One region of the Cellulosilyticum sp. genome, then DNA from elsewhere that is predicted to be linked to it. Evidence: predicted binding sites of a transcription regulator. Region 1 holds the regulator's gene; the other holds the start of a gene.
What was found. Region 1 encodes Rex, which represses fermentation and respiration genes when NADH is low (regulators of the CRP and FNR family bind a similar motif). Its sites were predicted from a motif close to ATTGTTAANTANTTAACAAT; they were not measured.

Region 2: asrA (anaerobic sulfite reductase subunit AsrA) is a predicted target of Rex. The motif match lies at 1,828-1,847, and genes of this name have one in related genera.

Annotation. Positions count from the first base shown of each region.
Region 1 covers NZ_CEVXFV010000059.1:4,936-9,139, reverse strand. The annotation lists gene acpS (holo-ACP synthase) at 1-207, opposite strand, end outside; gene AC1VAQ_RS17845 (hypothetical protein) at 204-896, opposite strand; gene AC1VAQ_RS17840 (redox-sensing transcriptional repressor Rex) at 1,405-2,061, opposite strand; gene AC1VAQ_RS17835 (ABC-F family ATP-binding cassette domain-containing protein) at 2,208-4,124, shown strand; gene AC1VAQ_RS17830 (hypothetical protein) at 4,188-4,204, shown strand, end outside.
Region 2 covers NZ_CEVXFV010000047.1:20,563-24,766, forward strand. The annotation lists gene asrB (anaerobic sulfite reductase subunit AsrB) at 9-803, opposite strand; gene asrA (anaerobic sulfite reductase subunit AsrA) at 800-1,810, opposite strand; gene AC1VAQ_RS16260 (Crp/Fnr family transcriptional regulator) at 2,078-2,770, shown strand; gene AC1VAQ_RS16265 (molybdopterin oxidoreductase family protein) at 3,048-4,204, shown strand, end outside.

The DNA.
Region 1 (4,204 bases):
AAAATTTCTAAAGCCTGTACCTAGTGCCTTACTTACTGCTTCTTTTGCTGCAAAAACACCTGCTATCGTTTCTGCGCGATAATTCTTCGTTTCAAAATAGCTCATTTCATTTGGTGTAAACACCTTACTTAAAAAAGAAGGTGTTTTTTTAACAGCCTTTTCAATGCGACTAATTTCAATAATGTCTGTTCCTATTCCTAATATCATTTTTTATTCGTATCCCATAATGTTTTATCGATAATTTCAATTTGCTGTTGCCCTACAATATTATGAAGATAATTGTAGATATCCTTTAAAAATTTTTCACTTTGTTTCTTTTCATTAGTTTTCTTAAGCATTTCAGCACGAAGTGCCTCAATCTCTGACTCTAGCTTTATCTCTTTTTGACGATGAATATCTATATATTCATAACCTACTGCTACCATCTCCCCTATAAGCTCTTTATTAGTTACTTGAACCTGCTCATCTACCTCTTCAAGTCTTGTTTCAATATTCTCTAAACGATTATTTACTTCTAAAGTACTTTGATGTAATTTATTGAGTTCTTCTATTTTTTTATCCCCATCTTCACCTTGTACTTCTCCACTTAAAGCTAAAATTTGCTTTAGGAAATTTTGCTTCACTTTATTATACTCTTTATAATCCGTATTTAAACGTGCCTGTTCCTTAAGAAGTTCTTGTAACAGCTTTTCTTTTTCATCAATCACTTTACTTTTTATTTGTTCCTTAACGGTATACCATAGTGGATCTAATAGCACAATAGGTAACTTCCTATTTTCTAAGACCGTATTAATATAGCTTTTTTTAATTTCTACTTGCTTATCTGATAACTTTACATTATCTGCTATATCATCCTGTACAACTACTTTTCTATTTTTCTTTCCAAATCCGAACATCCCTTGCCCCCTTAATTATTACTCTTATAGGCTCTATATTATAGATATCACATTTATAAAGTTTTATTATTATATATTTTTTAACTTTATAGCCAGTTTCTCTATATTATATCTTGTTTTTTAATATTAGAATATGAATTTCATCAATAAATGCTGGTCACTTATAAATATGTCGGCATTTTGAAAGAATAAATTATGCATTCTCTTTTTTCAATTTCTTTATACCTTATTATAGATTTCACATTTATAAAATTTAGTTATTCATAGTTTGTAGTCATGTGAAATCATTGAGAGAAATCTATTTACCTAAATGCATATTTCAAGTTTTTGGTTTCTCTATATAGATTTCACATTTATAAATTTTAATTATTCATAGTCTTGAGTCATGTGAAATCATTAGGAGAAACCTATTTACCTCGATGCATATTTCAAGTTTTTAATTTGTTTCTCTATAGAAATTTAAAAAAGCTATCACGGAAATAATCTGTGATAGCTCTTTTAACATACCTTATAATTCTTTAGGCGTACGCCCATGTTCTGCTTCATTTATTTTATATGCTAAGGTCATTAAGTTTTGTGATAAGTGTACGTTCTCTACTTGTACTGTATCAGGTAAGAATAAGTCAACTGGTGAGAAATTCCAAAGCCCTTTAATTCCCCACTTCGCTAAATTTTCTGCTGTTTCTTTAACGCGTGTTTTTGGCATTGTTAAGATTGCAATTTCTACTCCGTTTTCTTTAACGAATTCCTCCATCTTATCAATATCCATAACCTCTACACCATTAATACTCATTCCGATGAGTCTTGGATTAACATCAAAAAGACCTATCGTCTTAAAACCACGTTTGCTAAATGAAGTTGAGTTAGCAATAGCTTGTCCTAAATTACCTACTCCGACGATAATCATTTTATAATTTTGATGAAGCCCTAAAATTTTGCCGATTTCTGTGTAGAGATATTCCACATTGTAACCATATCCTTGTTGTCCGAAGCCTCCAAAATTGTTAAGATCTTGACGAATTTGTGAGGCTGTTACATTCATTTTCTCGCTTAATTCCCTAGATGAGATTTTTGTCACACCTTTTTGTAGTAGTTCACCTAAGTAACGATAATAACGTGGTAAACGTCTTACTACAGCCATAGAAATTTTTCTTTCTTCTGTCACGTTTTCAACTCCTCACTTCTCATATACGTAGTGATTTCAGTATACATTTAGGTTTTTTTTTTGTCAATGTAGATTCTTGGCATGTTTCCTTTCTTTTTGCACTTTTTTTTGCTAAAATTAAAAAAGAATTACTAAGGAGGCTAAAAATGATTATCTCATGCAGTAATATACAAAAAACATTTATTGATCAAACTGTACTTAAAAATGTTAGTTTTCATATAGAAGATCATGAAAAGGTAGCTTTAATAGGAAATAATGGTGCGGGTAAAACCACATTACTTAAAATTCTTACGAAGGAAATGGAAAGTGATGGGGGTAGCATTTCTTGTAGTAAGGATTGTACCATCGGCTACTTAAAACAACATATGGACCTGGATTCAGAAAGAACCGTTTATGAAGAACTTCTTCATGTATTTGATGAAGTTATTGCCCTTGAAACAAAGCTTCATGATATGGAAGCTGAAATCGCCAGAACTTCTTCATTAGATTTAATGGGAAGCTATGATGCCCTCCGCACAGAATTTGAAAACAAAAAAGGCTATGAATATAAAAGCCTCGTCAAAGGTGTCTTAAAAGGTCTTGGTTTTGATGAATCTGTTTATGAAAAACCTATTTCTATTTTATCTGGTGGTCAAAAGAACCGTGTAGCTTTAGGTAAGCTCTTACTCCAAGAACCTACACTTCTTCTCCTTGATGAACCGACTAACCACTTAGATATTGAAGCTATTGAATGGTTAGAAGGTTTCCTTCGCAGCTATAAAGGTGCTGTTATCATCATTTCCCACGACCGTTACTTCTTAGATAAGATTGTTACAAAAGTAATTCACTTAGAATTCGGTCAGGCCTTTGTTTATAATGGTAACTATAGCGACTATGTGATTAAAAGTGAAAAAGAATACGAAATTGCTATGAAACACTTTGAAAAGCAACAAAGAGAAATCGCTCAGCAACAAGCCGTTATTGCTAAACTTAAGCAATTTAACCGTGAAAAATCTCTTAAACGTGCAAGAAGCCGCGAAAAGGCTCTTGATAAAATTGAGGTTATGGATGCTCCAATGATTGATAATAAACCAATGCAACTTGTACTTACGCCACGTATTCCAAGCGGTAATGACGTATTAGACCTCAAAGAAGTCAGCAAAACTTTTGAAGATGCACCTTTATTTAGCAACATGAATATGTCTATTAAAAAAGGTGATAAAGTTGCCTTAGTTGGTCCTAACGGCGTCGGTAAAACAACACTCTTCCGTATCATCTTAGAGCAAATTCCTGCATCCTCGGGTACTGTACGTTTAGGTTCTAATGTTATGGTGGGCTACTATGACCAGGAGCATTCTACATTAGATACAACTAATACGATTATGGAAGAAATCCAAACTTCTTTCCCAGAACTTAAAAATGGTGAAATCCGTAATATGCTTGCTGCTTTCTTATTTACAAATGATGATGTTTTCAAACCAATTTCTGCCTTAAGCGGTGGTGAAAGAGGACGTGTGGCACTTGCTAAGATTATGCTTTCAAAAGCTAACTTTTTAATCCTAGATGAACCGACTAACCACTTAGACATCTTATCAAAGGAAATATTAGAAAGTGCCATTTCAAATTACGAGGGAACTGTATTATATGTATCCCATGACCGTTACTTCATTAATCAAACAGCAAGCAAAGTCATTGAAATGAATCAAACAGGTGCAAAAGAATTCCTTGGGGACTATGATTACTATGTAGAGAAGAAAAAAGAACTTCTTACTACACCAGTGCCAAAAGTAACTGTTAAAACAGCAGTAGCAACTGCTCCTGCTGCTCCATCTAACAAAGATGACTGGCAAAAACAAAAAGAAGAACAAACACGTATTAGACGTATTCAAAATCAAATTACAAAAGTAGAAACAACTATTCAAGAAGCCGAAGCTGAAATGGAAGATATCGATGCACAGCTTTGCCTTGAAGAAGTTTATACTAATGCTGAAAAAAGCAAAGAACTGCTTCAAAGAAAAAGTGACCTTGAAGCTCAAGTTGCTAAGCTTTATGAAGACTGGGAATCACTTAGCGAAGCGCTATAAAAATATATTACGTTTCCTGATGAAATATCGCGTGCTATACAGGCTACTGGACTAAAAGATTATGTGCAGGATTATAAAGA
Region 2 (4,204 bases), on a different contig from region 1:
ACCACCTCTTAGTCTCTTAATAATTTTCCTTTTGTATAATTAAATACTGGACCATCTAAACAGATGTATGTGTCATCAATTTTACAGTGACCACATTTACCGATTCCACAGCACATTTTACGTTCTTGTGAAATCCAAATATTTTCTTCTTTGATACCACGTTTTAAGAATTCTTGTACTGTGAATTTCATCATAATTGGTGGGCCTACTACTACAACTTGTACATCACTTAAATCTTTAATCTCAAGGTCTGGGATATATTTTGTAACAAGTCCTGTTGGTCCCTCATAACCTTCTGGTGCATTATCAACAGATACAATCATGTTCATATTGTTTTCCCAAGCTTTAAGGTCATCTTTGAATAAAATATCTTCTGGGCTTTTGAAACCAGCAATTAAAGTAAATCCTTTTGCATCTTCTGGATGATTTCCAAAGTGCTGTACAATCCCTCTTACTGGAGAAAGACCTGTTCCACCTGCTACAACTACAACTTCATGTCCTTTGTAGTTTTCAAGGTCAAAACCATTTCCGTAAGGTCCTCTTAAAAAGAGCTTGTCACCTACATATTTTTCAAAAATCTCATTTGTTACTTTCCCAACCTTACGAATTGTAAGGTCAACTGTATTTTCACCGATACCACTTACAGAGATTGGTGCTTCACCATATTTAGGAAGAGAAACCTCGAAGAATTGACCAGGTTTTACATCTCCTTCAAAATGCATACGGAAAGTATATTCAATTTCAGTGTGTTTAATAACCTCTTTAATTTCTGATAAGAAAGGAATATATTCGTTTTTCATTATTTGTTTACCTCCTCCATAGCATCCGCTAATTTATTAATACAGTTTGAGAATGAAATGTATTCAGGACAAATATCATCACAGCGTCCACATCCTACACACATGTGGTAACCAAAACGTTTTTTGTAGTCATGTACTTTGTGCATCACTTTGAAACGCATACGTTGCCCTTTGTCCCCTCTAAAGCTATGACCACCTGCCATATCTGTGTAACCATTTACTTGGCAAGAAGCCCATACACGGCGACGTTCACCTGTTTTTTTGCGGTCAGAACCTTCATAGAATACGTCTTGCATTGTGAAGCATGTACATGTTGGACAGACGAAGTTGCATCTCCCACAAGCGATACAACGTTCATTGTATTCATTCCACATTGTACTATCCATTACGTCTAATGAAAGGTTTTCTGGAATATTGACATGTGTTTTATTTTCTTTTACGAATTCTGGTTCTACTTTTGTTTCAGTTGCTTCTTCAAGACGCATCATAAGTTCAGGCATTTCCCCTGCAAGATAAACCATATCGCCATCTACTTTAATATAGGCATCGTAGTTAGATGCTGTATTTGTACCCATATCTACACAGAAACAGCTCTCGAAACTTTTTGTGCAGCCCATTAAAATGAACTTAGTTTTTTCACGAATTCTTTTATAGTAGAAATCTTCAAATCCATTATTAAGATAAATATCATCCATACGCTTTACAGCATGAAGATCACAGCTGCGAAGGAAAATAATTGCGCCTTTTTTAGGACCATCTGCTTCTTTTACTTCGTCTTCTGTAAAATAGAAGAGTGTATCTGAGATTGGTGTTAAAATTTCTTTATATGAAAATTCTGATTTTGCCTCAAATTCAATTTCCTCTACACTTGTAATTTCACCATAACGTACGCGGTCAGTATCTGAATATGTTCCTTGACCTTTAAATACTTTAGGTGCATAAATACTATAAGTTTGTGATAACTCACTTAAAGCTTTATTAAAATTGTTCACATCTATTTTATAGCCCATTGTTTACACTCCGTTCGTTAGTTAATTAATTAACACTTTTTTCATCAAATCAATACGTGTTGCTTTTGAACTTAGTATATTATGTAGGCTACATTCCTTCCGTGATAAAACTCACGCTACCTATTTTTTCATATTTTTTTATATTACTCACATACTAATGCTATATTAAAAAAAGCTGTTAGTATTTCGTTCAAAATTTAATCATTATATGTTCATGCACTTATTTTATGCTAAATACTTAACAATTCCATTTTTAGGAGGTTATATATGGACAATAGCTTAATGCCCATTCTAAGTGAAATTCCACTTTTTAAAAATGTCGCACCTCAAACATTAACAGCCCTTGCCGAAAAAGGACTGATTGATCAGTTTCCTGCTGGGCATCATGTTTTTTATGATAAAGATAAAGTTCACTGTTTTTACATTTTACTTTCCGGTACAGCTAGCCTCTATAAAACAAATAGTAATGGCCAAAATAAAATTATTTTTATTGAAGACAATGGTACCCTTTTAAATGAAGTTATTTTTGAAGACCTACCTGCTTCTATTAATTGTCAGACACTTTCCCCATGTAAAATGTTAATCTTCTATAAGAACGACTTCATTGAACTGATGAAAAAGGATTTCATACTCACTCAAAATGTTATGAATGCTTTAACAAAGCGCGTTAGACGCCTCTACCGTCAGCTCAAGAATGCTACTTCTATCATTAAAATAGAGAAAAAAATAGCTGCTAAATTATGGAAGCTCGGCAAGGATTACGGTGTGCCTTGTGAAAAAGGAATTAAAATTAATTTTTCAATTACTGTCACTTCACTGGCAGACCTTTTAGGTTCTTATAGAGAAACTGTTTCTAGAGCCCTTAAGTTACTCATCCAAAAAGAACTTATTATCTATGAAAATAAACAAATTATCATCCCTAATCCAGATGCACTCTCTAAATTCTTCAAAACTCTGTGATATTCATCACAGAGTTCAGGCTGTAGACAATTAACTTTTCCATAGTATTTTACTAGTCTAGAAATAGAAAACAGAGGTAAAAATGGACCTAAACTGCTCTTTTTACCCCTATTTTAATAGATTTTCTTGAATAATCCTCACTTAATTTGTGAGTTTATTTTGGGAAAATTCATTTGTCAACAATCTGAACTCTGTGATATTCATCACAGAGTTTTTTTTTGTTAAAGTTTATACTATCTATATCGTTAATTAATTGTCAAAGAGAGGGTTTTTAAATATGAAAAAAGTTCAATCTACCTGTAATTTCTGTGCACTCGCATGTAACATTGACTTCTATGTAGAAAACGAACAAATTTTAAAAGTGGTACCTACACCACATTACCCTGTTAATAAAGGGTTCTCATGTATCAAAGGGCTTTCCCTTGATAAACAACAAACTATGTATAAAGAAAACTCACGTCCACGTATCCGTGTAAATGGACAAATGCAAGAAACATCTTGGGAGGAAGCTTATAAACTTGTCGCTGACAAACTTCTTGCAATCAAAGAAGAACATGGCGGTGATGCTATCGCTGGAATCAGTACAGGACAAATTCCTTTAGAAGAAATGGCACTCTTTAGCCACGTCCTTCGTAATTTCCTTCGCGGACATGTAGATGGAAATACAAGGCTTTGTATGGCAACTTCAGTCGTTGCACACAAACAAAGCTTTGGTTTTGATGCACCACCTTATACATTAAATGACTTTGAATTATCAGATACAATCTTCTTAATTGGTGCTAACCCAGTTGTAACACACCCAATTATCTGGGATCGTATCCGTAAAAATAAAAACAAAAAAGTAATCGTTATTGACCCACGTCGCTCTGAAACAGCACAAAATGCTGACTACCACTACGGCGTAAATGGTAAAACAGATATCTACTTATTCTACGGTCTTGCCAATATCTTAATTGAAAAAGACTACTTAGATCATGATTACATTGCAAACCACACAGAAAACTTCGATGGTTTCAAAGAATTAGTGGCGCAATATACACCAGAAATCGTAGCAGAAAAAACTGGTCTTAAAACAAGCGACCTTTATGAAATGGCAGAACTCATCCACACTGGTAAGCGTGTCTCTTTATGGTGGACAATGGGAATCAACCAAGGCTACGAAGCTGTAAGAACTGCTCAATCAATCATCAACATTGCACTTATGACAGGTAATATGGGTAAACCAGGTACTGGCGCTAACTCAATTACAGGTCAATGTAATGCTATGGGTTCTCGTGCATTTAGTAATACAGCAGGTCTCTACGGCGGCGGTGACTACGACAATGAAGCTAGAAGAGCAGCAGTTTGTGAAGCTTTAGAAATTACAGATGAACAGCTTATTAACAAACCAACTCTTCCTTACAATGTGATTATTGAAAAAATAAATGCGGGTGA